One region of the Psychrosphaera sp. HA2-10 genome, then DNA from elsewhere that is predicted to be linked to it. Evidence: predicted binding sites of a transcription regulator. Region 1 holds the regulator's gene; the other holds the start of a gene.
What was found. The regulator FNR, encoded in region 1, switches genes on or off when oxygen is low (the NO sensors DNR and NnrR bind a similar motif). The targets are predictions, from matches to a motif close to TTGATCTAGATCAA.
Positions count from the first base shown of each region.

Region 1 (15,423 bases):
ATTTGCGCAGTCGCAGATAGACCGTCTGAAAGTGTGGCTCTGACCTGTAGACCAAACAAGCTTTCTTGTTTAAATGATAGATCTTCGGTGTACGCTGATACGATAGGGTAGTCAGCTAAAAAAGTTGGGGGAACATCATAATGTGGAACACCGTCTCCACTCAATACTTTACCAGCGGTAATGCTAGCAAAGCCAGTGAAGTCGATATCAGCTTGTGCACTTCCTTGCGCCAACAAAGCACATGCCACCGTGGCTGCATAAATCTTTGTTCGCATATTTTGAGACCTAAAAGTTAATTAGTGTCTTAAAGGTATATAACTGAAAGTGAAATTTTACAAATCAGGATGGCAAATTTATTGAATTTAGGTGTTATAAACGCAAAAAGGCACAACCTAAGTTGTGCCTTTTCTTCGAAATGTGGTGGAGGGAGGTGGATTCGAACCACCGAAGGTAGAACCGTCAGATTTACAGTCTGATCCCTTTGGCCACTCGGGAACCCCTCCAGAACGAGACGCATAATAACAAAGAAAAAAAATCTGTAAACAAATAATTAAAGAAAATTTACCGACTGCCGAAATAATAACTAATTGAAGTAAATAAGAAGTTTATATGTCGAATAATTGGCCAAACAGCAGTTCAGATCACTCTGATTTAAATACGAATAAAAATGTAATTAGAGAGTCAGCCTATTATTCACAATTCCGTCGCGCTGTAGACTCATCAGATAGCCAAAGTTTTGCATTACTGCTTTCAATGATTACACAAGATGCCACTGAATTTGATCAGTTTCATCAAGTAGACACGCCGACTAATCTTAACGAAAACGCCATCACCGACATTTTTCCTACAGCCAAACCCGACATATATGGTGCGGGTAACTCGGTCCGTGCATCAAATCAAAATAGACTGGTTCATAATGGTCAATATCAAGATGTTCGGTTAGAGAACACTCTCAAGCCAGAACCCCTTTGTTACAAAAAGGCAGTTTTTGACGACGAATTAGTCAATAGTTTAGATTTTAATGTAAGACAAAAGTTAATAAATACGAGTCTAATCTCAAAAGATATTCCTACACAACGTAACTCAGATGTAGATAAAGATGCAAAAGTTGTGAATATACATAGCATTAAACGTCCAAATTCAATGGATATCGACCTTTGGTTTAATACCCTAACAGCTTCAAGAAGTTTAGACTTAGTGGGATAGAACTGGTTATAATCGACTACTATTCTTTATCTGTAGAGCGCTAGTTGATATATGATTCGTAGAATTCCTGTCCAGAACACCATTAGTCCAACGGTTCATCTGTTTTGCAAAAAACTAAAGGACAATTCGTCATTTAAATTCTCTGGTGATATAGAAACAAGCTACTCTTCTCGTTTGTCGCAATCGACAGACAACAGTATTTATCAAGCAATTCCCCAAGCCATTATCTTTCCTAAAAATGAAAAAGATCTATTAGCATTAACAAAGCTTGCTAATGAAGCCGAGTTTAAGGCGTTAAAATTTACACCGAAAGGTGGCGGCACTGGCACTAACGGGCAGTCTTTAACTGAGTTTATAATTGTCGATATGTCGCGACATATGCGAAATATAATTGAAATCAATGTGGAAGAACGCTGGGTCAAGGTAGAGTCTGGTGTAATAAAGGATCAGCTGAATGATTTCCTTAAACCCTATGGGTTTTTCTTTGCTCCTGATCTTTCAACGTCAAACAGAGCAACAATTGGTGGAATGATAAACACTGATGCGTCAGGTCAAGGATCACTAGTTTATGGTAAAACAAGTGACCATGTACTTGGCTTAGAAGCCATTACTATTGGCGGTGATAAGTTGTCTACGTCGCCTTTGACCGTTGATGAAGCGTTATCTCGAAGTGTCGACAACAAGACTACAGCGGGTATATATAAACAAGTTTACGAAACAGCAACTAATTATAGAGACCAAATTCGAGAAGTGTTTCCTCGTTTAAATCGTTTTTTGACAGGATATGACTTAGAGCATGTGTTAAGTGATGATAAAAAACACTTTGACTTAAGCAGAGTATTAGCTGGATCCGAAGGTACGTTAGCGTTTATTACTGAAGCTAAGCTTAATATTACCCCCATAGCAGCTTATAAAACGATGATTAATATCACGTATGACAGTTTTGATTCAGCGTTGCGTAACTCGCCATTTTTAGTTGATGCAAAAGCGACATCTGTAGAAACTATAGACAGTAAAGTTCTTAACTTAGCAAAACAAGACGTAATTTGGCAGGAAGTCCAAGATCTTATTATTGAGGTTGAAGGGCAAGTCATAGCAGGGTTAAATATTGTAGAATTTAATGACGAAGACGAGAGTAATCAAGATGATAAAGTCTCAAGTCTATGCAAAAGATTAGATCAACTAATATCAACAAAAAGTTCAGGCGTAATAAGTTATTCAGTAACTTCAGACCGTTCAGCAATGGCAAGAATATACGCAATGCGAAAAAAGTCGGTTGGCTTACTTGGTAATGTTAAAGGCGATAAGAAACCTATCGCATTTGCCGAAGACACCGCAGTACCACCAGAAAACCTTGCCGACTTTATCGCTGAATTTAGACAGCTATTAGACTCTCATAACCTTGAATATGGCATGTTTGGTCATGTGGACGCCGGTGTTCTTCACGTTAGACCAGCGTTAAATATGATGGATCCTAACCAAGAAAAGTTACTACGAGTGATATCGGACCAAGTTGTTAAGCTCACGGCAAAATATAAAGGTTTAATGTGGGGGGAGCACGGTAAAGGATATCGAAGCGAATATGGTCCAGAATTTTTTGGACAAGAGCTATTTTTAGAGCTTAGAAAAATCAAAGCAGCCTTTGACCCTCACAATAGACTAAACCCAGGTAAAATATGTACTCCTATAGGCAGTGAAGAAAAATTAGTGAGTGTTGATGCGGTTAAAAGAGGGCGATTTGACAAGCAAATACCGATAGACGTTAGAGAAGAATATCAACAAACCGTTAATTGTAATGGCAATGGCTTATGCTTTAATTATGATGAATCCAGCGTAATGTGCCCATCTTATAAAGTAACCAAAGATAGGCGATATTCGCCGAAAGGGCGTGCAACATTGATGCGAGAATGGTTAAGGTTACAAGGCGAAGGTGTGTCTTATGTAAACATGGCAATGGCAAAAACGGTATTTCTCGACTTGTTTAGATTGCCATACAAAGCCGCTTATACATTAGCGAAAAAGTTCGGTCGATATGACTTTAGTCATGAAGTAAAAGAAAGCATGGATGCGTGTCTAGCGTGTAAAGCTTGTACATCAGCATGTCCAATAAAAGTTGACGTACCAACATTTAGAAGCAAATTTTTAGAGGCTTATTACCTGAGGTACATGCGACCGTTAAGTGATCATTTAGTTGCTAATGTCGAGTCTATAATGCCAACGCTTTCTAGGATGTCTACGGTCACAAATTGGCTGACTCACAATCCAATTAGCAACTTTGTTGTAAAAAATATTGTTGGTTATGTTGATGCACCAAAGCTTAGCCAACACCCAACCCAAGTAATTGAAAGAAAATACTTTTATAACAAAACGCGTTACCAGGCGCTGGCCGAAGTTGATAAGCAAAAGACCGTTTTTCTTGTACAAGATGCGTTCACATCAAGCTATGAGTCATCTTTGTTAAAAGACACTGTTATTGCGCTTGAGGGATTAGGTTTTTCTCCGCTTATATTACCATTTCAAGTTAACGGTAAAGCCCAGCATGTTAAAGGGTTTTTGACAAAATTTACTGAAACGGCAAAAAGCGCCTGCGATTATTATAATGACATCGCGACCTTTAAACGACCAATGATCGGCCTAGATGCTTCTATGACTTTAGTTTATCGCGATGAATATCCAAATTTGCTAGGTCATAATAAGGTTAAATTTAAAGTAGACTTATTAGGTGAATGGTTATCAAAACAATTACTGAATAAATCTGTTGCAGATAAAACTAAAATGGCAATCGATGAATCATTAACGAAATACACAGTGTTGTCTCATTGTACAGAAAAGTCTTTAATCGCAGATGCACCTTCGCATTGGCCAATTATTTTTGAAAGGTTAGGGCTCACCGCTAAACCAGTGAATACAGGATGTTGCGGTATGGCCGGAACGTTTGGGCATGAAAAAGCAAACCAAACAGTATCAAAAGAACTCTTTGATATTAGCTGGGCGCCAATTCTTCAAAATAGTGAACATGATACGGTATTAGCCACAGGCTTTTCTTGCCGCTGTCAAAGCAAACGATTAGCCCAACAAACATTGAAACATCCTATTCAGATTATCGCAGGTCTGTTTAAATAGGCTTCATTAAGCAAATTAGGCATTATTATTTTGGAGTTTTGACATGGATTTCACTGAATACTCAATCGAATTTTTAACTATTGCACTTGCACATTTATTTGCAGTTGCAAGCCCAGGTCCCGACTTTGCGATTGTTATGAAACATTCGATTCAATATGGCAAGCGGACAGCATTGATAACCTCTGTAGGTGTTGGTAGTGCTATTTTTGTTCACGTTGCATACGCTTTAGCGGGCATTGGTCTAATTATTAACGCAACGCCTTGGTTATATGACTTATTAATTATTATTGCTGCAAGTTTTTTGATTTATCTTGGTATTGGAGCTCTACAATCACAGGCCCTGGTATCAACTGCAGCTATTAAAGAGTCAAGTAACCCTGAACTGTCTGATAAAAAGGCATTTTTACTAGGGTTTATGACCAATGGTTTAAATCCTAAAGCTACTTTGTTTTTTTTGTCTTTATTTACTGTTGTTGTATCTATTGATACGCCTATGATAATTAAAGGTGCTTATGGTATCTATTTGGCTTTTGCAACAGCGGCTTGGTTTTGTGGACTGTCACTTGTTTTAAGTCGTCCGTACGTACGAGATTTGTTTAGTCGGAATGCGTATATTTTTGATCGCGTTATGGGACTGATTTTAATATTGTTAGCAGTAAATATTCTATACAGTGAGTTTGGTGCTCGGTTTGGTATATAACAAAGGTCGGTATTTTTGTACTAACCTTTGTTACAGGGCTGAATGTTTATTTAAGTAGAAATATTCCGATGGTTAGTTGCTACTTTGTGTGAGTCACTTCAATCAAGTCGAAGTCACGTAAGTTTTTGTGCGCTTTTTGAATACGATTTTCTAGAGATGCTAAAGCATCTACTTTTTTACAGACCACATCGGCTTTTGCTTCTAATTGAGTAGCTCTAGCTTCAATTTCCTCTTCAATATTTTTTTCGAGGTTTTCTAGTTCACTAAAGTCGGTATCGCCACTCGCAATTGACGTACCTATTAATTGCAAAACACCGCCTATTAACGACGGAAGTGCTTGTTCTACCACTTCTTCAATAGCTCTATCTAACTCTTCATCAGCAAAGTCCATATTAAATTGACCTTCATCAAAAGTATAATAGCCGTCCTGCTGTGCAAATTTGTTCTCAAGTCGCTGTTTTACATTTGCTAACTTCGCATCAAGTTTCGTTGAATCGCCAAACTGACCAAGTCCAGCATTGATTCCGTCAAAAGCGATACCAACCGCTTCCAATGCTATTTCAGTAATAGTAGGAATTAGTGAACGAGTCTCAGTAGAGAATTCTTTTATTAAAGCTGAGTCGCTTGCGCTTAGCTCAAGCTTTTCGCCCTTATAGAATATGGTTTCATTGTTATAAATGTCGTAAAGGGTTTGATTGTTTTTAATGACTAAGATGTGGTCAGGGGTGATCGATACTTTATTTTGAAAAGTAACATCACATTGTTTATTTACTACGCCATCATTGTGGGCTTGAGCGTAGTTGCTCGATAATAGAAGAGGTGAAATTAAGCAACTTACTAATAATGAATTTTTTAACATTTTATATTTCCGTGATATTTGTATGTAGATTTACAGAATAGATATCAATCTCTGTGCCACTTGTGAGATTCCTTTGTTATAAGGGTTTCAGGTCAATTTATTGCATTACTACACTTTGGACAACACTTAAAGTTTGGTGATATCCGCCAAATATTAGGGTATTTACTCATTGCGTTCTATTGAAGATTTATTTGCTTTAAAAGTATTCGATTGATGGCATTTTGCTTGGTGTAACCGCAGACCATAGTGGTATACTCAAATTAATTAATAGTTTTATAAGGGTTTATAAATGGCGGACACAGAAAATCGCCCATCGAATTTTATTCGCAACATTATTAATGCGGATTTAGCAGACGGAAAGTATGAGACTACGCACACTCGATTTCCTCCAGAGCCAAATGGTTTTCTTCATATTGGTCATGCCAAGTCGATTGTACTAAATTTTGGTATTGCACAAGATTATAAAGGGCTTTGTAATCTAAGGTTTGATGATACTAATCCAGAGAAAGAAGATATTGATTACGTTAATGCTATTAAAGAAGACGTAAACTGGCTTGGTTTTCAATGGGATGGTGATATTTGTTACTCGTCTAACTATTTTGATCAACTTTTTGGTTATGCCGAAGAACTAATTAATAAAGGCTTAGCTTACGTAGAGTTTTCAAGCCAAGAAAAAATTCGAGAAATGAGAGGCACCTTAAAATCACCTGGTGAAAATAGCCCTTATCGAGATACTAGCCCTGAAGAGAATTTAAAGCTGTTTCATGACATGCGAGATGGCAAGTTTAAAGAGGGTGAATGTTGCTTACGCGCTAAGATTGATATGAGCTCAAGCTTTATTTGTATGCGTGACCCTGTTATCTATCGAATTCGTTTTGCTCACCATCATCAGACCGGTGATAAGTGGTGCATTTATCCAATGTACGATTTTACTCATTGTATATCGGACGCAATAGAGAACATTACACATTCATTATGTACATTAGAGTTCCAAGATAACCGACGTTTATATGACTGGGTGTTAGACAATATAAGTATCGAATCACGTCCACACCAATATGAGTTTTCAAGATTAAATCTCGAATATACAATTATGAGTAAACGTAAACTGAATACTCTTGTTACCGATAATCATGTAGAAGGCTGGAATGATCCACGTATGCCGACCATTGCTGGCTTAAAACGTAGAGGTTATACACCAGGCTCTATTCGTGAGTTTTGTAAACGTATCGGTGTGACTAAGGTCGATAACATGGTTGAGATGGGCATGTTAGAAGCTTGTATACGTGAAGACTTAAACGAAGCGGCACCTCGCGCTATGGCCGTCGTTGATCCTATTAAGTTAGTTATTGAAAACTTACCGGAAGACCATATCGAGTGGATTGATGCACCTAATCATCCAAATAAAGAAGAGATGGGTACGCGTAAAATCCCATTTACAAAAGAAATCTTTATTGAGCGTGAGGACTTCCGTGAAAGTGCAAATAAAAAATACAAACGCTTGGTGATAGATAAAGAAGTTCGCTTACGTAATGCTTATTATGTAAAAGCTGTCCGCTTTGATGCTGACGATGCTGGGAACGTGACCACAGTATATTGTGAATATGACCCGACCACATTAGGAAAGTTACCTGAAGATGGGCGCAAGGCAAAAGGTGTTATTCACTGGGTGTCTGCATCAGAAGGGGTTGAAGCGGAAATTCGTGATTACGACCGTTTATTTACCGTTCCTAATCCTGCGGCTGAAGAAGACTTCACTACAGTGTTAAATCCAGAGTCGTTAGTCATTCGAAAAGGTTATATCGAACCAAGTTTAGTTAACGCGGCACCTCAACAAGGTTATCAGTTTGAACGCTTGGGTTATTACTGCTTTGACGGTAAAACTAACGAGCAAGGCCAACTTATATTTAATAAAACAGTTGGTTTAAGAGACTCTTGGGGTAATTCAGAACAGTAATATTGCTGTTATAAAAAAAAGGAGGCTTTCGCCTCCTTTTTTATTTATACATGTGTAACATCAATGATAAGTGACTCATCTATATTTGATGATGATACCGTTGCCTCAGAAAACTCATACGCTTTACGTTCTTCACTTCTATCAATAGGTAAGTTTTTAAAGTCAAACAAATCGCCATCAGCTAATTGGCTCACACTGACACTTTTTATCGAGCTAAATATGTTTTCAATTCGCCCCGGAGTTTGTTTATCCCACTCGGTTAACATCGCCTTAATTGACTGTCTTTGTAGGTTTTCTTGAGAACCGCATAGATTGCAAGGAATGATCGGATAGTTTTTGTGCTCTGCAAGTTTGATCAAGTCTTTTTCACGACAAAAAGCTAGCGGGCGTATTACTACGTTACGTTTATCATCAGAACGTAATTTAGGTGGCATGGCTTTTAATTTAGCACCGTGAAACATGTTCAAAAACATAGTTTCAACAATGTCATCCATATGGTGACCTAGTGCGATTTTTGTTGCTCCAATGGACTCTGCAAAAGAATATAAAGTACCCCGTCTCAAACGAGAACAAAGTCCGCAGGTCGTTTTTCCTTCAGGTACTTTTTCTTTTACAATGGAATAAGTGTCTTTATCAACAATGTAGTAGGGTATGTCTAATGACTCGAAGTACGCTGGCAGAATATGCTCTGGAAAACCAGGCTGTTTTTGGTCTAGATTAACAGCGACAATTTTAAAGTCGATAGGTGCTGACTTTTGTAAACTAATTAGGATATCTAACATTGCAAACGAGTCTTTACCGCCACTTATTGCAGCCATAACAACGTCTGACTCCTCAATCATATTATACTCAGCTATTGCTTTGCCAACTCGACTTCGAAGTCTTTTTTCAAGTTTATTTTGTTCGTGAATAGCTTTTCTTGGATCTAAATCTGTCATGGATAATGAACTGCAAAATAATAAATGGTCGCGTATTTTACCTATGCTTAAACATTTAATAAATAGTAAAGAGAGAGCAAAAGCGATAAATCATCGCCTTTGCAGTAATATTGGTAGGGGAGCTAAAGTTTTACTGGGCAAACAAAGTCTGAGGGCTTAATGGCAAGTAAATCGCAGTTGATATTATCTATTACATGCTCAGCCGTGTTACCAATAAGTGCGGCCGTTATACCGAGTCTGCCAACCGTTCCCATTACAACAAGCTCAGCATCTAAGTCGTTAGCAACTCTTGGGATCACATCTTCGGCCATTCCTTCGACCACATGGCAGCGTGTATTAGGAACTTCATGCTTATTTGCTAGTGCCTCCATAGACGTTAAATGATGTTGTTTCATGGTTGAATTATATTCGTTTGGATCAAATTCTGGAATTTCGACTGCGATATTGACAGGGGTTGGAGGATAAGCATTTATTAAATGTGTATCGGACTCCAGTAATTCAGCAATGTGCTTTCCGTGACCGATGATCCGATCGTTTAACTCTTGATGCTTGTCATCTTCCGTACCAGCACTTACCGCAGCTAATACTTTACCGTGTTCAGGCCATTCGTGCTCTTTAACTAATAACAGTGCACAAGGACATTTACGCAATAAATGCCAATCAGTTGGCGTAAAAATAACAGATTTTAGCGTGTCATGGCTATGCGTCCCTTTAATCACTAGGTCATAATTCCCTTCAAGTACCGTCCGGATGATGCTTTCGTAAGGTCGGTTGTGCCAAACAACTTTAGTTTTTATATCATGAGGGATAGTGGGACTATGAGTAATGAGATCTAGCAACCAACTTTCTCGGTCAGCGATTACTGCGTCCCGCATATGATGGCGTTCATCAGAGGACAACATAGTGGTCATTTCATAGGAAAAATCATAAATAGTAAGAAATAGAGTAATACTAATCGGCTGTTTTTCTGCTAGTTCTAATGCTCGAGAAAGCGCTTTTTGTGTATCTTCGGTAGGGTCGATAACGACTAAAACATTTTTGAAATCACTCATAAGTTATCCTTACTATTTCTTATTAAACCTAAGTTTAGTAAAGATAACGAAAAATGTGCGCGATAAAATTGCCCTAAATCAATAAACCAGTCAATTAGTTAACTAAATTTTCAACTTTAGGCAAATCTAACACTGTAATAAACTTTCCATCAATAGAGATGACACCAAGCTTCTGTAATTTGCTAAAAATACGGCTAACGGTTTCAACGGTTAGGCCTAAGTAATTACCGATATCGGCACGAGTCATAGGTAATCGGAATGTTGTTGACGATAAATTACGTTCACTAAAACGGTTTGAAAGTGACGCTATAAAGCTACATATGCGCTGTTCGGCAGACTTTTTGTTCAACAACATAAACATTGCTTGGTCGTTTAAAATCTCACTACTCATTAGACGCGTAATTTGTTGTCTTAAGTTTGGCATATGACCCGATAGGTCTTCGATGGTCGTGAACGGAATTTCACACACCATAGATGTTTCCAATGCCTGAGCAAAAGTAATATGTTTGTTAGTTGATAGTGCATCAAACCCAATGATATCGCCCGGAAGATGAAATGCTGTAATTTGTTCGGTACCATCATTATCAACTAAGTACGATTTAAAGCTACCGGAGCGCACCGCGTAAAGTGTTTTTAGTGGTTGTCCAGCGTCAAATAGAGTTTGGCTCTTTTGATATGGTTTTTTACGCTGTATTAAATCGTCTAATTTACGTAACTCATTGTCATCTAATGTAAACGGAATACACAGTTGATTTAAGTTGCAGTTCGTGCAACTAATGCTAAACGCGCCACAATTATGTTTTTGTTTTGTGCCTGTCATTATTAGTCAATTCCCGTTAACTTTTGATACGTGACGTAAAGTTGATATAACGCCATTATAATGATCAAAGTCCCAAAAAAAAGGCGTATATTAGCGTTTTTTAAATAAATACTAATTTTGCTATTAAATACGGTCATACCGACAACCCCTGGCAAAGTACCTAGACCAAAACAAAACATAATAAGCCCGGCGTTAATTGGACTTTCAGAAACAACTGCTAAGCTCAAAGCCGTATATATTAATCCGCAGGGTAAGAAGCCCCATAAAACGCCATAAGCGATACATTTAGATAAACTGTCGATCGGTAATATTTTTTTCTTTAATGGCTCAATAACACGATTTACATGTTTACCAAGCCATTCTATGTTCAAAATAGCATTAGATATTTGAGCAACATGTAAACCTATACCGATCATTAGTACGCTAGCAAATACGCTTAGATATAATATGTTGCCATTCGTTAACGTAAAAATTGATTGTGTAAAGTAGTTAGCAATAATTCCTATCAATGCATACCCTGTAATTCGAGACAGGCTGATAATACTGGCATAACGGACAAAGCTTTTATTGGCCGGGATCGAGAAACCCAACGCCATAGATAACGAACCGCACATAGCAACACAGTGACCTACACCAAGTAATCCCATGAGAAATGCGGTTAGCAGTAAACTCACAAGCTTCCCTTTGGCTCTTTATCATGTGAATTTGCTTGGTCATTTGCATTTGAACTAGTATCGTTTTTTGACTCTGTCGATTGATTATTTCCCGAAGGCATATCATCCATTAGTATCGACAAACCTTGCTTCTCCATGTCTTCAAACTGTTCTGATTTAGTTGCCCAAAAAAACGCGACAACACCGATCACCATAAACAAAATGGCAACCGGAATAAGATAATAAATTATATTCATTTCAATAACCTCAATGAGTTACTAACGACAATAATCGAACTCGCTGACATACCAATTACTGCAATATATGGAGGTACAAGACCGAGCATTGCCACCGGCAATATACTTACGTTGTATAACAGGGCCCAGTATAAATTTTGTTTAATGATGCGCCTTGTCTTAGCTGCATTATTTAACAGTATATTGACTGCTTTTAACGAGTTGTTTACCACAATCACGTCAGCCGCCTGCTTAGTAATATCTGCACCACTTCCCATTGCTAAACTTACGTCGGAACCTGCAAGAACAGGCGCATCGTTTATTCCATCACCGACCATCAAGGTTGCATGACCATTTGATTGAAGCTTATTGATAATTTCAGCTTTACGCTTTGGAGAACAAGCAGTTTGCACGTCATCAAGTGGCAAGTTTTGAACTAAATGTGCCGCTTTAGTACTAGAATCACCCGTTAGCATTAACATTGTCTTTCCGTCATTTTTTAACGCGGTTAAGGATGACAATGCATCTGTTTTCAATTTATCCTGGGCTTGATAGCTAACAACAACACAATCATCTAGAACGACTTGAATATTGAAGTCACTCACCTTTGTATTGCAAAATTCAGCGCTACCTATTTTTAGTTGATGTCCGTTAACATCTCCGGAAATACCTTTACCCATTTCAACCCGAACATTTGACACTTGGTTGCCGCTAGTATCAAAGCCAACTATACCCAATGACTCTTTATTAAACGCCTTAGCAATGGGGTGTTCAGATTGCTTTTCTAAACTATATATGTAACTAGCAATATCAGATTTTGTTAAGCCCGCTGGCAAAGGATCACTCGTCCAGAGTTCCTCAATAATGGAAAACTTGCCTTCGGAAAGTGTTCCTGTTTTATCAAATATGATTGTATCTATTTGATTGAGTCGATCAAAAGCAACAGCATCTTTTATTAGTATACCTGTTTTCGATAATGTCGAAAGCACGCAAGTATAAGCGGTAGGTGTCGCTAGACTTAACGCACAAGGGCAGGTGGCGACTAGTACTGATAATGAAATCCAAAGTGCATCAGCTGGACTATTTACGCTCCAATACCAATAGGTAAATACTGATATAACGAGTTGCGCAAAAACAAACCAGTGCGCTACACGATCTGCAATTTGACTGTATTTGGGTTTAAAGTCAGAAAATGTTTCTTGTAGTTTATTTATTTCAGATAGAGCAGTTTGAGAACCAGTGGCAGTGACCCGAACTTTTATAAATCCGTCTGAGTTTACACTTCCTGCAAGCACAGTATCATCTATTGACTTAAATACTGGCGCAAACTCACCGGTTAAAATTGATTCATTTACCTGCGTTTGGCCTTCGATAATATTACCGTCAACCGCAATTTTCTCTCCGGCTTTTACAACAATAACATCATTAACTATTACGTCTTTGAGTAACACAGTTTGTTCTTCTGAGTTAACTATTTTTACAACGGTTTCAGGTAACGATGCTGATAGGTTTGCGTTAGATAAAATGGCTTTACTTTTAGCTCTGAATTCTAAATATTTACCTATTAATAATAAAAAGGTAAACATTGATATACTTTCAAAAAACACTTCACCTTTATCACCGTCTAGACCGTTAATTATTAACTGATAAAGACTAGCGATAAATGCACCATATATAGCAACAGAAACCGGTACATCCATATTCAGGGTTTTTGCTTGTAATGCTTTAATCGCTCCGGTTAAAAATGGAACTGCTGAATACAGAACAACAGGCATAGAAAGTAAAAAACTTATCCATTTAAAGTAACCTATTTGGTGACTTTCCATACTTTCGAATGCACCAAAATACATAGCGACTGCGAGCATCATAACTTGCATCGTAAATAAGCCCGCAACGCCTAATCGCTTTATATATTGTTTTTCTTTTTGTTTTATTGAGTGTTCTACATCTGACACCTTAAAGGGCGTCGCTGGATATCCGATAGTATTAAATTTTTGTAGAATGGTAGATAGCTTAGTTGAGCTATTGTCCCAACTAATGATGGCACGCTGGCTAATTGTATTTACACTAATCTTTAATAAACCGTTAATTTGGTATAAAGACTGTTCAATTAACCAAGCACAAGCAGCACAATGAATATTGTCCACCGATAGCGTAATTTCGTGATTTAGACCGTTACGCTTTGCTATAAGTTCAAGATAATCATCATCACCATAAATTTCATATTGATTATCACTTATGTCCTCCGCTGGCTTTGACGCGAGCTCAGAGCGAAACTCATAATAGCTATTTAAACCATTTCCAACAATATGCTCAGCGACGGCTTTACAACCTCGACAGCATACCGGCTGAGGAACTGAATTAATTTTTACAAACAACGGCTCTTCTGTATCTAAAACATCGGAGCCACAATGAAAACAATTATCCAATGATGTTATTCCGCTTCTAATTTGACCCAATCATTGGCCGGGAAGGCAATTTTTTGTTGCACTTTCCAAGCTCTATCCATTGGTTCTACAAAGATTGTCCATTTTCCTGTTAGGTGATTATCTAACGTTTTACCAAATGTACCGGCTGCGTTCGGTGTGAGAACCAAAGTTAAGTCTCGTTTACCTTGTGTTGAATGAACTAAACTCACTTTTAACGCGGAGAAGGTCTCGGATGACTTAAGCTCTATCCTATCGTTACTTAGCCGAACGTTTAATTCGATTCCTGAGTCTTTAAATGCCTTGTACAAAACTAACTCTTGATTAATCGCTTTACCTTTTTTGTAGTAATCATCAACCACCATTTCAGGTTGATTTTGACTCGTAATAATAACTGTTGTTATACCCGCTATTACTGAAGAAACAGGCAGCGCTATTATTAGCCAAACCCATCCGTTTTTATACCAAGCTGTATTATTCGATTTCATAAACTACTCATTAATCATTAGACATAAAAAAAGCCTCCGAAGAGGCCTTTTATTTTACCCCATATTACTTGTCAGGGTGTGAAATATTGTAAATATATGCAGAAATAACATGTACTTTATCTTCACCAAGTACATCTTTCCATGCTGGCATAACACCATAGCGTCCGTAACGAAGCGTTTCTTCAACGGCCTTCTTAGAACCACCATATAACCATATATTATCTGTTAAATTAGGTGCACCAAAAGGTAGGTTGTGAGCCAAAGACCCCTTACCATCAGGACCGTGACATGCCGCACACATACCAAACTTCGCTTCACCCGCATCAGCTAACTTGTCGTTAACTTTACGGCCTGCTAATTTAAGTACATACGCTGTCATCTCTTCGATACCTTGGTCGCCTAAAGCAGCTTCCCATGCTGGCATTGCTGCTTTACGTCCATACAATAAAGTTTCCTTTATAGTTTCTGGCGAGTCGCCATATAACCAGTCGTTATCACGTAGGTTAGGGAATCCAGTTGAGCCTCGAGCATCAGAACCGTGACACAATGCACAGTTTTGCAAGTAAAGTCGTTGGCCAACTTTAAAACCTTCATCGTCGTAAGCCAAATCTAAGATAGGCTTGTCCGCTAGTGCTTTAAATACAGGACCATAAACTTCGTCTGCAGTCTTAACTTCCTGATCTAGAGCAACCAGTAGACCTTCAGCTTTCGCTTTTTCAGACAAAGCTTTAGATTCTGCTAGTGTTGTTATGCCTTGGTTAGAACTTTTCCAACCAAGTAAACCTTCATAATTACCTAGACCAGGGAATAGGGCAAGGTAACCTACAGACCATACTAAGATGAAATAGAATAGATACGTCCACCACTTAGGAAGTGGGTTATTTAACTCTTCTATGCCATCGAACTCGTGGCCCATTGACTCACCTTCTTCTACATGAGTGTAGTTTTTAAGGTTCGCCGTGATG
Region 1 covers NZ_CM146341.1:1,349,695-1,365,117, forward strand. Annotated here, with positions in the region: gene ACZ1GV_RS06140 (porin) at 1-275, opposite strand, end outside; tRNA gene ACZ1GV_RS06145 (tRNA-Tyr) at 419-503, opposite strand; gene ACZ1GV_RS06150 (VC2046/SO_2500 family protein) at 610-1,206, shown strand; gene ydiJ (D-2-hydroxyglutarate dehydrogenase YdiJ) at 1,258-4,329, shown strand; gene ACZ1GV_RS06160 (LysE family translocator) at 4,373-5,029, shown strand; gene ACZ1GV_RS06165 (DUF2884 family protein) at 5,109-5,888, opposite strand; gene glnS (glutamine--tRNA ligase) at 6,178-7,845, shown strand; gene ttcA (tRNA 2-thiocytidine(32) synthetase TtcA) at 7,890-8,783, opposite strand; gene uspE (universal stress protein UspE) at 8,906-9,835, opposite strand; gene fnr (fumarate/nitrate reduction transcriptional regulator Fnr) at 9,930-10,655, opposite strand; gene ACZ1GV_RS06190 (sulfite exporter TauE/SafE family protein) at 10,658-11,329, opposite strand; gene ccoS (cbb3-type cytochrome oxidase assembly protein CcoS) at 11,326-11,565, opposite strand; gene ACZ1GV_RS06200 (heavy metal translocating P-type ATPase) at 11,562-13,973, opposite strand; gene ACZ1GV_RS06205 (FixH family protein) at 13,979-14,458, opposite strand; gene ACZ1GV_RS06210 (c-type cytochrome) at 14,523-15,423, opposite strand, start outside.

Region 2 (15,423 bases), 1.3 Mb from region 1:
GCGACGCCAATATTTCTTGGTGAGTCGGTAGTAGTGTTTTTGTTTTCTGCTTTAGCGTTTTGTTCTTCATCAGCAGAAACCGGTTCTATTTGGTCTGACAAGGCATTACCAAGCCAAATGAGCATGATCATTACAAAGCTAAAAAATACCCACCCGTAAACGATATGATCAAACCCTGTTGCAGCTTCAATATTGCCTAAATGTGCAATAACGATGATTAGGAAAACTCGCATACCATTTGCGAGTATCGGCACAAAAATACCTGCCGATATCATGACTAAACGGCGTTTATAGCTGTCGATATAAAGCAGGGCATAAAAAATAGCGATGGTAATAGATGAAATTAGAAAGCGGATACCACTGCACGCCTCGGCAACAAGAAAATTACCCGCTGGAATGGAAATATAAAGCCCGTCGCTGTAAACGGGAATTCCCACAAATTCAATCATGGCAATGGATAATACGGCAGTAATTTGTTGCAAATGAGGGATAAGAAAATCACCTACCGGTACCGCTAAAAATAAAAACAGCAATGCACTTTTTAGTTGCCACAGCGCTTTAAATCCATAAAGAGCCCACACAACAAAAGGTATAATGGCCACTAAGCTTAGTTGTGCGAGTAAGTTTATTTGCGCGAGTTCGCTGATTAACCAACAGGCACTAAAAAATAGAATACCTAACGCCGCTAGAGGCTGTGATGCATTAACTTTTAAAGGTTTACGTTGCAGTCGCGAAAAGATCAGTACTGCGGTGAGAGGCACGATAAACAAACCGTGACTATAGGTTTCCGAGTTCATCCATAAATGAACCATATCGACTACGGTATCGAGATAAAACAATACAAGCAGTGCGACTAGACACACTGCTTCGATAACAGCGCGTTGCATTGCTTTGTTGGTCCTTAACGTATTAACAATATCCATATTAGTCTTCTAAATATACGTTCTGCATCGTATCCCACTGATAGTCAGTGAGTAGTCTTGCTATTTTACCTTCCATTTTGTCTAGGTTGATGTAGTGCCTAAACTTTGATTTGAAGCTTGCATCTTTAACGCGAGGTTGGTTTGGATCAATTTCCCACGGGTGGAAATAAAAACTATAAGGTGCAGACTCTTGTTCCATAAATTTGTTAATGCGACGTTTAGAAAGCCAATAAGGGAATAAGCGGAAGTAACCGCCACCGCCAATGCCGGTGTTTACGTCGTCTTTGCGAATTGTCGGGATAGGTATTTCAATAATACCTTCTGGACGCTCATACTTAAATCGTGGCCAGTTGGGAACGCCATACAAATCGTGTTCAATTGGGTAGGTGCTAGAGCTATATTTAAAACCCAGCTCTACAAGTATTTCGTAAGCCCATTGATTTGAATCGTTAATACTAAAGCTTGGTGCGCGGTATCCGGCAATAGATTTGCCTAAGGTGTCTTCTAAAAATGATTTAGAACGGTAAACATCTTCTTTGAATACGCTTTGGCTTTGGGTTGTTGCACGTTGATGAGCAAAACCATGACTTGCAACTTCATGTCCGCGACGGTCAATTTCGGTAATTAAATCTGGAAACTTTTCGGCAACGGCACCAAGTATAAAAAATGTTGATTTTGCGTTGTGGGCATCAAACAAGTCTAACAAGCGACGTGTATTATCATTCACTCGGTGTTCTAAGCTTGGCCAATCTTTTTGTGAGAACAAAGAGTCAAAAGCAGAAACGTGGAAGTAGTCTTCCACGTCAACGGTCATCGCATGAGTAGTTGCTTTGTTTGGCTTACTGCCCGACATAATTAACGACCTTTACCAAATAGGATAATTTCGAAGGTACGAACTAAAATCAATAAGTCGAGCAGAATGCTGCGACGCTTGATGTAATACAAATCAAATTTGAGCTTTTCTAGCGAGTCATTAACACTTGAACCATAAGGGTAATTAAGTTGTGCCCAACCTGTTAAGCCTGGTTTAACGTTGTGACGATGATTGTAATACGGTATTTCTTTGATGAGTTCTTTTACAAACTCTGGGCGTTCTGGACGAGGCCCAACAAAGCCCATTTCGCCTTTAAAAACATTAAACAACTGCGGCAATTCATCAATTCGGTATTTACGTAATGCATTACCAATTTTTGTTACGCGGTCATCGGTTTTTTGAGCCCATTGCGCACCGTCTTTTTCGGCATCTTGGCGCATACTTCTAAATTTAATAATTTCGAATAACTGGCCATCCATACCAACACGGGTTTGCTTGTAAAAGATAGTGCCACCTTTTTTGCGACCGTCTTCAAGATAGATAAGTGCCATGGTGATAAGTATCAGTGGCCAAGTTAGTGCAAATACAAACACGGCTAAAATAACATTTAATACATAATCGGCTGCAACACGGATATAGTGACGAGATTGGAACCCGTTCGAGTAAATAACCCAAGACGGATAAATAAGGTTGACGGCAACTTGCCCTGTTTCTTCTTCAATAAAGTCCAGAATGTCTTTAACGACTACGCCGCCCATCTTACAGTCGAATAGTGCTTCTAACGGCAGTGACCCTCGGCGCTCATCTGGTGCAATTACAATTTCATCAATTTGATTTTCTTGAATAAACTCATGTAAGTTGTCTAGGGAGTCAAGCTTGATTATATTTTCACGCTTTAATTCATCTTCTTTATCTGATGCTAACGGAATAAAACCAACTAATGAAAAACCACGGCGGTCTGACTCGCGACGCATACGCTTTTCAATTATTGACGCTCTTTCACCTGCTCCGATTACCACTACACGTTTTTTTGTAATACCAAACATTTCGAACGTGCTGGCCAAATAACGAATGGTAAAAACAAGAACAACAATGGTTAATACGTATGATGCAAATAAAAGAGGAAGAACTTCTGAAGAGGTAAAAATATTAAAAACAATAATTTCAAAGATGGCAAAGGTCATTACGCCACTAACTAGACACCGACGAAATATACCAATATGGCTGTCTCGTAATTTTATATCGTATAAACCAACGGATAGGTTGGTAACAATAAACAAACTAGCGATAGCTATTGGCAATACCCACCATACTTCTTTATAAGCTGGCAATAGTGGTAAGTCATAAACTTCTATGGCCCAAAAGCCTATTAGACCTACAGATAGAGCAACTAGCCAATCCATAATCATTAACGTGTTACTACGTTGATTAATAGGCTTTTGATGAAATACCTTTTTCAAGTCAGTTCCTAGTCGTTGTGAAAGTTGTTATTGTTTTTGTAACAGATACTTTAACTGATTGTAAGCATACTGTCATTTCGAAAAAATATAATAGTTCACATTTATTATGATTTGATTACAATCACTATTGATACATATTATGGACAACAAAAACAAGAGTGAATTTGCCGTGAAAATATTAATTATATTAATGTGTGTACTAGCCATGATTGGCTGTTCAACAAATCGTTTGCCACCGGCAACGGTTAAACCTTCCGCAATTGCTAGTGTTGATGACTATCAATATCTTATTGGCCCAGGCGACTCGGTTAATATTTTTGTTTGGCGAAACCCTGAGGTTTCAGGCAGTTTTGTTGTTCGCCCCGATGGTATGATTACCACATCTCTTGTCGAAGACATTCCTGTTTCCGGCAAAACGCCAACACAATTAGCGCGCGAAATCGAAGTTGTGCTTGGGCAATATATTAAATCACCTATTGTAACTGTTAGTGTTGGTGGCTTTGTCGGGCCATTTACCGAGCAGGTTCGTGTAATTGGTGAAGCAACAAACCCGATGGCCGTAAATTATCGTCAAAACATGACTCTGCTTGATCTTATGATTCAAGTTGGTGGCTTAACTGAGTTTGCTAATGGCAATAGTGCGGTGTTAGTTCGTGTTATTAACGGTCGACAAACAGAATTTGAGATAGAGCTCGACGATTTAATAAAGCAGGGTGATATCAGTGCAAATGTAGATATTTTACCTGGCGATATTATTATCATTCCGGAAGATTGGTTCTAATTGGTCGCGTAAAAAGTAGTTTTTAAGTAGTAAGTAGTTAAGCAAAGGATTATTAAATGCAGGATCTGCAGGCCACCATTCAACAAATACTGGATTATATAAAAGGTATTTGGATTAAAAAGCGGTTTATTATCATATCGACTTGGTTGATATGTCCGCTGGGATTGTTTTTAGTGGCAAAAATGCCCGATGTATATGAATCAGAAGCGAAGGTATATGCAGATACTCGTTCCATGCTTAAGCCACTGCTAAGAGGGTTAGCAATTCAAACAGACCCGAAAGAAGAAATAAATGCTATTGCGCGTACATTAAAATCAACGCCAAACCTAGAGGATATTGCCCGTAAAGCAGATTTAGACATTAGCGCTAAAACGCCTCAAGAGTTCCAGGGCATTGTTGAGAACTTAAGAGATAAAATTATTTTTGATAGTTCAGGTCGCGCTAGTATTTACAGTATTTCTTTTGAGCATCCAGATCCACAAATTGCCAAACGCGTTGTATCACTAACACTAGATAAGTTTGTTGAGTCGGCATTAGGTCAAAATCGTCAGGACAGCACCACAGCCAGTAACTTTTTAGATGAACAGTTACAAGAATATGCTACTCGATTGGCAAGCTCAGAGCAGCGTTTAGCTGATTTTAAAAAGCAGTATGGTGACTTGTTGCCAGAGTCTGGCGGTTCGGGTTATTACCAGCAACGAGGACAGTTAAAAACTCAAATTGAGTCAATTAATTTAGAGTTGTCAGAAAAGCAAACGCAATTACAGAGTTTAAAAAGTAAATTTGCCACTAGTACTACCAATGAAGGCAACCCTGATAACGTAAATATCGCTACTCAGTACGATCAACGTATTGCTCAAATGCAGGCAAATTTAGATGATTTACAAATTCGTTTTACCGATAAACATCCAGATGTACTGCAAACAAGAGAGCGTCTAGAATCATTGCAGCAACAACGTAAGTCGGAAATCGATCAGCTAATGAAAGGGCTGTCAAATGGTGAGTTGGCCGCTGGTAGTCTAAGTGAAAACGCAATTGTTCAACAGCTTACTATCGTGATTAACAATTTAGAAAGTAATATCGCGTCATTAAATGTTCGTAAGCAAAGTTATGTTGAAAAACTAGACGTGCTTGAACAAAAATTAGAGTTGATTCCAGATATTGAGGCGAAACGTACGGCGTTAAACCGTGATTATGGAATTACTAAACGTAAGTATGAAGAGTTATTAACTCGTAAAGAGTCAGCAGATTTATCCCGTAAGGCCGACTTATCTGCTGAAGATGTGCAATTTAGAATTATTGAGCCACCTGTTGTGCCACTAGCGGCATCAGGGCCAAAACGTGCCTTGTTATACACAGGTGTGTTAATTATTAGTTTTGGTGCTGGCGTAGCCTTGGCCTTTTTGTTTAGCCAGCTAAATCCGGTAATCATCAATGCTAATCATTTAACAAAAATTACTGGCCGACCTGTATTAGGCGCAGTCACAGATATTAACTTAGCAGAAATCAATAAACGTGATCGACGCAGAATGTGGGTATTTGCTGCCTCATCCACCGTAATTCTTGGTTTATATTTGGTGTTTATGTTCTCAGAGATTGTGATGAAAAAGACACCGTTGCAGTTAATGGAGAGATTCATATGAGCTCTATAGAAAAGGCAATGAAACGCCAAGGTGAAAAAGCTAAATTTGGTCAACCAAAAGCAGCTGAAGGTGAGATTGAACAAGTAGCAACGCCTAATGACCAAACAGAAGAGTCGAAGCATTTAGAACAACCAGAGTCAGAACAAGTTACAAAACAAGATCAGGTGTTGCCGTCGGATAATCACCAAACCGAGTTGAGCTCACCGGTAAGTAACAATAAAGACTTAGTGATTGATTTTGAAATGCTTGAAAGCAAGGGTTTTGTTGCTTTATCTCGTAAGCGTACGTTAATAAACGAAGAGTTTCGTAGCATTAAGCGTAAAGTGTTAAATAACGCGTTTGGCGGTTTGGCCAAAACGCTTCATCATGCGAACCTGGTGTTTGTTTCAAGCTCACGACCGAATGAAGGTAAAACCTTTACAGCGGTTAATTTAGCGTTAAGCATTGCGTTAGAACAAGACAAAACGGTGCTGCTAGTAGACGCTGATGTGCTCAAACCGAGCGTATCAAAAACCTTAGAAATAGGCGCGAACGTTGGTTTAATTGAATATTTAACCGGTGAAGAGAAAGACGTTTCATCTGTTATTTATCATACCAATATTGAAAATCTAAAGGTTATTCCTGCTGGTTTACCACATCACTTATCAAACGAATTATTATCAAGCGACAAAATGCTCAAGCTCTGTAAAGAGTTTGCCAGTCGTTATCCTGACCGAATCGTTGTTTTTGATTGCCCTCCGCTTTTAGGTGTTAATGAAACGGCACTAATGGCAGAGCAATGTGGCCAAGGCGTGATTGTGGTAGAAGAGTACAAATCAAAAGTCTCGGAAGTAAAGCAAGCCGTTGATTTATTACCAGAGAAGATGGCGGTAGGGTTTGTACTTAATAAAGTGACTGACCCAACTGAAACTCAGGGTTATGGTTACTATTACGGTTCAGGAGCTTAATTACAAATGAGCAAGCAGCAGAATCAAAGAAGTTGTGCAATTATAAATGCGTCATCACGTCGCGCTAATGACTTTGTTATATCTGCTGTTGCCATGTTTGTTGCTACTTGTTTAGGAACGGTGACAACGAGTGCAGTTGCCACTGAAATAGAAATCAAACCTAAAATTACGTCGGTATATACCTATGTTGGTGACGCGGAGTTTAATGGTTTTGAATTGGACTCGCCGGTTGAAGATGGCCACCAAGCTTTAACGCTTACGCCGAGTATTTCAATGCTCGCTAGTGGCCCTGTTTGGAATGGCCAATGGACAGTTTCTCACACTAAAATAGAGCAACTAGAGTCTAATTTTGAAAATACCTCTTTCAGCGATATCTCGCTAAATAATCAATTTAACTTTGTTAAAGATCGCGTGGTATTTTCCGCGAATGCTAGTCGCAAGAACCAAAATATTGATAACCGTTTTGCTGGTGTCTCAGATCCTATTTTTGGTCAAAGCGAATACGTCGATGTTGATAATGGCACATTAGGATTAACCGTAAAAAACAAATCGGGTTCCGACTGGCGTAATAGTCTGAATTATTCGTATTCGGCGACTCGCTTTGATGAAGATCAGTTAGCAAATACCAGCACACGGTCAACGCAACTGGTTAAAGGCGATAGACAGAACGCGGAAGTTCGGCTCGCATATGGTTCACGAGCAAACCAAGTAAAGGGTGAGTTTCGACTAGCTGGAAATAGTAACGATAGAAATGTTCGTGGCAAGCAAAGTAATATAGCAGCCTCTTTTAATTTGGAACTACCTATGTGGTCGGCGCTTGATTTTGTATTAAGTGGTTCAGCATCACGTAACTCCATAGCAAATTCGAGTTTTGAAGACTCTAATTTGGATAATGAATTTTATGGCGCTGGTTTAGCGTGGCGTTTCAGCGAACGCTCATATATCGCGGTAACCTACAATAAAGATACGCAGGGTCAAACCCGTTTTAGTGATGCTGATGAGGAGTTTGATGATACTTTTGTTGGCTATCGTTTGGTATTAGAGCCGAGTAAACGAACTTCGCTAAGTTATGAAAACAGCCGACGTTTTTACGGTGAGTCACATAACTTTAAATACAACAAGTCGGGCAACCACTGGAATATTAATGTTGGATATGCTGAAGATTTATCGAGCCAGTCTAGGTTGGTTAACGATCCTATTTCTGCTGGTATTTATAGCTGTAATCCTATTTCGTTAGAAAGAGTGGATTGTATTCCGTTATCAAGAATTCCAGACAGACCAGACCCAAGACGTGAGTATATTGAGTTTTTTGATCCGAACTTTTTTATTGATGAAGAGTTAGTGTTATCTAAGGGATTAAATGCGTCTGTGTCGTATAAAGGCCGTAAGAGTACATTAACTTTGTCGTATGCAAAAAGTAAGCGCTTGTTTTTAGAACGTGACAATGATGAGTTTGGTAACGAACAAGACAGTGAGTCTTTTTCTATTAACTATAACCATAGAATGTCGCGCCGAACGTCTTTTAATGCATCAGCAAACCAAACTGACGTTGATTCAAATGGTACAAGAGGCGACAGAAAAGGCTTTCAGGCAAGTGTTGGTTTGGAGCGTAAGTTAACAAGAAAGGCAACTGGAAAACTGAATATCCGCCGCTTTGATAACGACGGAAATTCAATTGGACAAAATAGAAAAGATACTCGGTTGGAAGTGCAGTACTCTTATCAATTTTAAATTAATTTTAATGCGCGTTTTGATGCATATTTAGGTTAGTTGTTACATCTAACTCAACGTCATCTTTCATTTCTTCCATTGGCGCCTCTGATTCCATGATATTTTTAATGAAATACCAAGTGTAAAAAATCATCAAGCCTAGTGTTAATGCTAAAATACCAAAGCTCATAAACAATACTGGATCGCTCATAAAGTCACGAAACATAGATTCAATATTAAATTCGTTAAACATAATCGTTCTCCTTTTTTCTATGCCTTCAATTTAGCTCCTTGGTGTAATTTAATAATGATCTAGATCATGCTTTTTAGGTGTGCGTTTAATAAGCGAATTAAACATTGATTTAGATCATATTAAATAATCGCTAACAAACGTATTTACATTGATATGATATAGTGTATCATTTTTCTATATCATTAATTTAGAGAGTAAAAGCTTGTGTTTTTAAATCGATTTTTTGCAACTTCTTTGTGTGCAGTTAGTGTTTTAAGTGCAAGTCCGGCGTACGCTGCACATAGTATCGAAGGACTAGTTAAAGACGCGAAAGGCGCACCAGTAAAAAATGCCAAAGTCTTTGTACATGGCAGTACCTTAGTCGTTACCACAGATCAAAGTGGCCGCTTTAAATTAACTGAACAAATGAAGCATATCGAAGAGTTGCACGTGGTTGCATCAGGATTTAATCATGCTTCAGTTAAACTTTCTGAAAATATTACTAGTTACAATATTGTACTGTCGCCTAGCCTAATTGAGCGTATTGACGTTACTGCGACGCCACTTCACGGTTCTACTTTGGAGTCTGCAACGCCAATTTCTGTGTTGAGTGACCAAGAGTTAAAAAACAAACATGCTTCAACATTAGGTGAAACATTAAAAGCAGAGTTAGGTGTACATTCTTCCTATTACGGTCCTGTAAGTAGCACGCCTATTATTCGTGGTTTAGATGGGCCTCGAGTTCTTATTGCGCAAAATGGTTTAGATGTAGGTGATGCTTCTAGAGTGGGCCCAGATCATGTGGTATCGACCGAAACAAGTACCGTAAAACAAATTGAAGTATTACGAGGTCCTGCAACATTGTTTTATGGCAGTGGCGCTATTGGCGGAGTCGTGAATGTGGTTGATAACCGTGTACCACGAGAATTAGAGCGAAGCTCTGAATGGCAATATTCCTTTGGCACAGTGGCAGATGAATCGGAGTTGTCGTTTGCATTAAACGGTGGGGCAGAGCAAGCCTTGTCAGGAAAAGATATTGCTTGGCATGTTGATGCTTTTTATAGAGACAGCAGTGATTATGATGTGCCTGCCGATCCTGAGTTACATGTCGATGAAGATGAAGAAGAACATGCTGAACACGCTGAAGATGATCATGGCTCTTTTACGCTAGCAAATAGTGCCTCTCGTTCAAAAGGCGGTACTGTTGGAGCAAGTGTGTTATTGGATAACGGCTTTGTTGGTGTTTCGGTAGGTTACCTAGACCGTTTGTACGGTATACCTGGTCACGCGCATGTACATGAAAAGCACGATGAGCATGAAGAGCATGAAGAACATGAAGAGCATGAAGAACACGCAGATGAGCACGAAGGTCACGATGACCACGATGAGCATGGTGAAGAAGGCTTTGTAAAAGGCGATATGCGTCAAACTCGTGTGCAGTTAATTTCTGAGCTTACTTTTAAAAATTCATGGATAACAGGTTTAAATACTAAGTTTGGTGTAACAAATTATCAGCACCAAGAGCTGGAGTTTGATGGGATTGGTGGCGTAGAAGTCGGTACTCAGTTTAATAATGATGCATGGGAACTTCGTAGTGATATGTTACTCGCTGATTTAAACGATTGGCATGGCGCTTTAACGTTCGATATAAAATCATCTGACTTTGAAGCAATAGGCGAAGAGGCATTTACACCGCCATCAAAAACTAAGTCGTACGCTATTGGACTGCTTGAAGAAAAGCACTTTGACAATGTGTTGGTGCAACTAGGTGCACGTGCAGAACAAGTATCTATAGATTCAGATTTGTACTCGTTTGATTTCTCACCAGTGAGCTTATCAGCGGGTTTAGTTTATGATTTTGCTAGTGGTTATAACATAGCCGCGTCGTATACTCATTCTTCTAGAGCACCTTCTGCAGGCGAATTGCTTTCATACGGACCTCATATTGGTACCCGTTCGTTCGAACTAGGTGCAATTTTTGACTCAATAGATGGAGCTACATCTGTCATAGAGTCGGACATGGTGGAAGAAACATCGAATAACATAGAGTTGAGCCTTAGAAAATTTGAAGGCGATGTGGGTTTTGTTGTTAATGCCTTTTTTAATCAAGTAGATGATTTTTATTATCAAGCCAATACTGGTGAAGAGCTAGATGAGTTGCCGGTATACCGTTATGAGGCCAGAGACGCTGAGTTTTATGGTGTTGAAGCGCAGTGGATTTGGCAAGCTAACCAAGACTTGAAGATCACAGTGCAGGCAGACAGCATCAATGGAAAATTAACATCAGGTGAGTATTTACCGCGTATTCCACCAACTAGATTAGGCACTACTTTTGACTACGAGTTGGAAAATACCAGTATTGAACTGAGTGTGATGCATCATTTTGAGCAAGACAAAACCGCAGCGATGGAAACAACAACGGATAGCTATTCTATGGTTGATATAAAAGTTAACCATTACTTACCGTTAGCTGGCATGGATACAACCTTGTTCTTTAAGATTAATAACTTGTTTGACGAAGAAGCCCGAGTTCATTCGAGCTTTTTAAAGAACGATACCTTGTTACCTAGTCGCTCATTTGTTGTCGGTATTAGAGGTATGTATTAACAAAGCTTGATAACGTCCCCAGTTATTAGGTACTGAGACGTCAGCTCGATATTCGGCGGCGTCTCTTTTCATCATGTCACACAGCAAAGATTGTTCTTGTTGCTCAAATAACAATTCTGCTTCTAATAGGTGATGACGAATGTCTTCGTAATGATTGATTTGAGCTTTTTGCTGTTTAAACGTCTCGCGATTGACACGAATGGCTTGAGTAAATTTTCTAGAGAATTGACTGATGTAGTTGTGCAAAATAGTGAGTTCTTGGTCACTTATTTCAATGGTTAAGTCGTCGCAATATAAACAAAATAACGCTAGGTTGACGTTCCCATCGTAACTGTTTTGCCAGCTTAAGAGTTCGTTTTGAAGCTCATCTTGCTGATAACTGGTTACACTAAACTGCCAAAGCTCAGTTGGCTCAATTAGATTCGTCATACTCGCTCCTCATCACTTCCATTTGTTCTTCATATTCAAACCATTGCATTTCTATGTCTTCAAGCTCACTTTTTAATTTGGCTTGTTCACTTAAAAGTTGGTTTAAATCTGACTTTCTTGACTCAGTATAGAGGTCAGTGTCGCCCATTGCCTCTTCAATTTCACTTAGCCTTGTTGTCATTTTTTCTTGTTGCTCAACTAACTTATCAGCTTTTTTCTTAATTGGGGATAGGGCTTTACGTAGTTCTGCTTCTTTTCGCTTTTGATCTTTTTTGGCAACGGCAGAATTCACCTTGTCGTTACTTGTGTCTTTATCTTGATTGGCCTGACGATCTTGGTCAAGCAACCAGTTGTGATAATCGTCTAAGTCACCGTCAAATGGTGCGACTTGGCCACTATCAACTAAGTATAGGTCATCACAGGTTGATTTTAATAAGTGACGATCGTGGGCAATAAGTATCATAGCGCCTTCGAAACCTTGTAAGGCAATTGCTAAGGCTTGACGCATTTCGATGTCTAAATGGTTAGTAGGCTCATCGAGAAGCAATAAGTTTGGTTTTTGAAAAACGATAAGGGCTAACACTAATCGAGCTTTCTCACCGCCGGAAAAGCTGTCAATTTTGTCTAGAGCTTGATCGCCGTTAAAGCCAAATCCGCCTAAATAGTCACGAGCCATTTGTTCTGTCATGGTGCGATCTAGTGCCTGAACATGATCAACCGGACTTTGACCAATTGATAAGGTATCCAATTGATGCTGCGCGAAATAACCAATACGTAAGTGTTTACTATGTTCAAATTCACCAGAAAGAGGCGGTATGTCTCTAGAAAGTGTTTTAATTAAGGTGGATTTACCAGCGCCATTTCTACCTAGCAAGCCAATTCGACTGCCAGGTACTAGGTTCATTCTTATTTTAGATAAAATAGCGGTATCGCCGTATCCGGCTTCTACCTGGTCCATTTTAATAATTGGGTTTGGGATATTAGATGCTGGTCGAAATTCGAAATGGAATTGTGAATCAACGTGCGCTGGTGCAATTTTCTCCATGCGTTCGAGCATTTTTACTCGGCTCTGTGCTTGTTTGGCTTTGGTCGCTTGGGCTTTAAACCGGTCGATAAAAGATTGAATGTGTTTAATTTCAAGCTGTTGTTTTTCAAAGTTAGCTTGTTGCTGGGCGAGTTTTTCTGCGCGCTGAGTTTCAAATGTTGAGTAATTACCTGTGTAACTATTTAGACTGTTGTTTTCTACGTGCAGAATGCCTTGGCAAATATTGTCGATAAAGTCTCTGTCATGGGAGATTAATAAAATGGTCCCTTCGTATCTATTTAGCCACTTTTCTAACCAAATTACCGCATCTAAATCTAAGTGGTTAGTTGGCTCATCTAGTAGTAAGCAGTCACTATCAATCATAAGTGCTTGGGCTAAATTTAAGCGCATTCGCCAACCACCAGAAAAACTCTTAACAGGACGTTGTTGTGCGTCAGCATCAAAACCTAAGCCATTTAGCATTTCACCTGCTCTGGCTGGAATGGTGTAGGCGTTAATCGTTTCTAAATCATGATGGATTTGGGCAATTTGATGGCCATTATTCGCAAGTTCGGCTTTTGCTAATGCTGCTTGAAGCTGACAATATTTTTCGTGGCCATCTATCACGTAGTCTAATGCCGATTTGTCTAGTCCTGGTGTCTCTTGCTTTACCCACGCTAGCTGCCAACCTTTTGGATAGGAGATTTCGCCACCGTCATTAGACAGTTCTCCACGGATCATATTGAACAGCGTCGACTTACCGCAACCATTTGCGCCTACTATGCCTATTTTATGGCCGGGATAAATAGTGGCAGAGGCTTGTTGGAATAAGACTTTGTTACCAAGTTGTAAGTCGAGTTGTGAAATTTGCAGCATAGAGAATATAAAGTCCTAAAATTTTTAACGTGGGAATGGTATATGTTGCTTAACAAAACGTATACCCAAAGGACGGCTTTTTTGTTTAAATAGCGCCTGTTTTGAATTAACGGTTTTTTACGTCGGGTTTTATTCAACTAACTTAATTGCATTTCGGTAATTATCGTAAGTTAATAGAGTCACTTGAGGTAACTGGGAACATACGATGACTAAAAAGAAAAAGAGATTTATTGCTGGTGCAAGTTGCCCTGAATGTAAGGCGATGGATACCATGATGTTATTTATGGAAAATAACGTTGAAAAAGTTGAGTGTAAGTCTTGTGGTCATCAAATGACGCAACCGGACGGTGCCGTTCAAGGCGCAACTCGCCAATTTGAACAAGTCATTGGTGTGTTTACGCCTGGCGATTAGGTACTGGTAGATTATTTTATGTAATCTTTGGTACCGTTATTTTTAGTAGTGCGGAGGAGGTGTCTCTTCTGCCTGCGATGCCACTGGCGAGCCTTTATCTTGACTAAATTTTTGGGCTAGCAGTTCAATCTGACGTTTCATCGTCGCCTGAGCTAAATTTAGCGTCGTGATTTCAGCATTTAGCTGTTCTATTGTATCTTCTTGAAAAGCGAGTTGGCTTTCTAGCGACTCTACTTTTAAAGTTAGCTCTTGCAGTTTATCTGTGCTCACTGTCGATATCCCATATTTCATTTAACCCAGCTGAACTTTCGCTGACGACTTGGGTTTCGTTATTTATAAAGCTGGCACTATACACTACAGCACTTTGCGGACGCGAGCCTTTCCTAGGGGTAACAAGCCATTGTTGTAACTGTTTGCCGGTTTTTACATCCCATAATGTAAGTTGTCGGGTTGGTGCTCCGGTGAGTAGCCATTTGCCGTTGTCACTAAATCGCGCACTGGTAAATATTTCTTGGCGATTAATGTAATCAAGTTGTGAAATCGTTTGGCCCGTTTTTAAGTCCCAAATACGAGCTTGTTTTTTACTATCTGCGGTAAATGCATAACGAGCTCTAGGGTCTAATGCGACAAATATGACGCGACTCGCATGTCTAAATTTATGTATGACTTGGCCACTGCTGGTATCCCACAAATAAGCGGTTTGATCGCTAGAGCCCGTCAAGACATACTTTCCGTTTGGTGCCATATCTAGACTATTAATTGCATTGTTAATTTGTACGGACTCACCCTGCTCATCTAATAAGTTGCGCTGGTGGCCTAAAAACTCCAGTCGACGTCCACTTTCTATGGTGATGTGGGTGATCATGCCGTTGCTTTTACCTAAAACAATGTGCTTTCCATTATTTGAAACATCGATGGCGCGTATTGTTCCAAGCGCTAAACATTGCTCTCCCGCCGCAAAGTCTACATCTATGCATTTGTCGCGATCGATAACGCTAATCTGTGAGGCTTTTGGTAAATCGGAGGCAGGATTATTACGGTTGACCCAAGCATTTGAACCATCGTCGTCACTAATTTGAACTTTTGACTTTCTAACTTGCCAAAAACCTACGTTTTCACCACTGGTAATGTCCCACAGTGAAAAATTATGTTTATCGGCCAATACCGCATGAGAGTCATTATCGGCAATAGAAGTTGCAAAGATGACATTGCTGTTGCTCATGATTGAGGTGCTTTCGCCATCATCGAAGCTAAGTGGTTGCTGATCAATATTGTGTGACCATTGATATTTAGCACCGTTGGCATTGAGATCCCATAAAGCTACCCCATGATATAAGGTGGATACGACGGAGTAATTTCCGGAACTGGAGATGCTTGCCGCAAAGGCACCGGTTTGGGCATGCTCAAACTGTTGTTTTGGCTTATCGCCAGCAGGTTGGCAGCCACTAATTAACGTAGTTGCAATAAATACGATAGATACAAAAAGAATTTTAATTCGCAAACTGAGCCTCGATTTATTTATTAGCTTGGTTTTCTAGCGTTTTAGGGTTTTTCTTTACATTGTT
Region 2 covers NZ_CM146341.1:2,689,050-2,704,472, reverse strand. Annotated here, with positions in the region: gene xrtA (exosortase A) at 1-923, opposite strand, end outside; gene ACZ1GV_RS12290 (XrtA system polysaccharide deacetylase) at 925-1,776, opposite strand; gene ACZ1GV_RS12285 (TIGR03013 family XrtA/PEP-CTERM system glycosyltransferase) at 1,779-3,146, opposite strand; gene ACZ1GV_RS12280 (XrtA/PEP-CTERM system exopolysaccharide export protein) at 3,337-3,978, shown strand; gene ACZ1GV_RS12275 (XrtA system polysaccharide chain length determinant) at 4,035-5,621, shown strand; gene ACZ1GV_RS12270 (XrtA-associated tyrosine autokinase) at 5,618-6,568, shown strand; gene ACZ1GV_RS12265 (porin family protein) at 6,575-8,299, shown strand; gene ACZ1GV_RS12260 (DUF3149 domain-containing protein) at 8,307-8,531, opposite strand; gene ACZ1GV_RS12255 (TonB-dependent receptor) at 8,736-11,117, shown strand; gene ACZ1GV_RS12250 (TIGR02444 family protein) at 11,085-11,546, opposite strand; gene ACZ1GV_RS12245 (ABC transporter ATP-binding protein) at 11,530-13,446, opposite strand; gene ACZ1GV_RS12240 (YheV family putative zinc ribbon protein) at 13,652-13,858, shown strand; gene ACZ1GV_RS12235 (SlyX family protein) at 13,901-14,128, opposite strand; gene ACZ1GV_RS12230 (WD40 repeat domain-containing protein) at 14,115-15,359, opposite strand.
Region 2: ACZ1GV_RS12260 (DUF3149 domain-containing protein) is a predicted target of FNR. The motif match lies at 8,636-8,649, and genes of this name have one in related genera.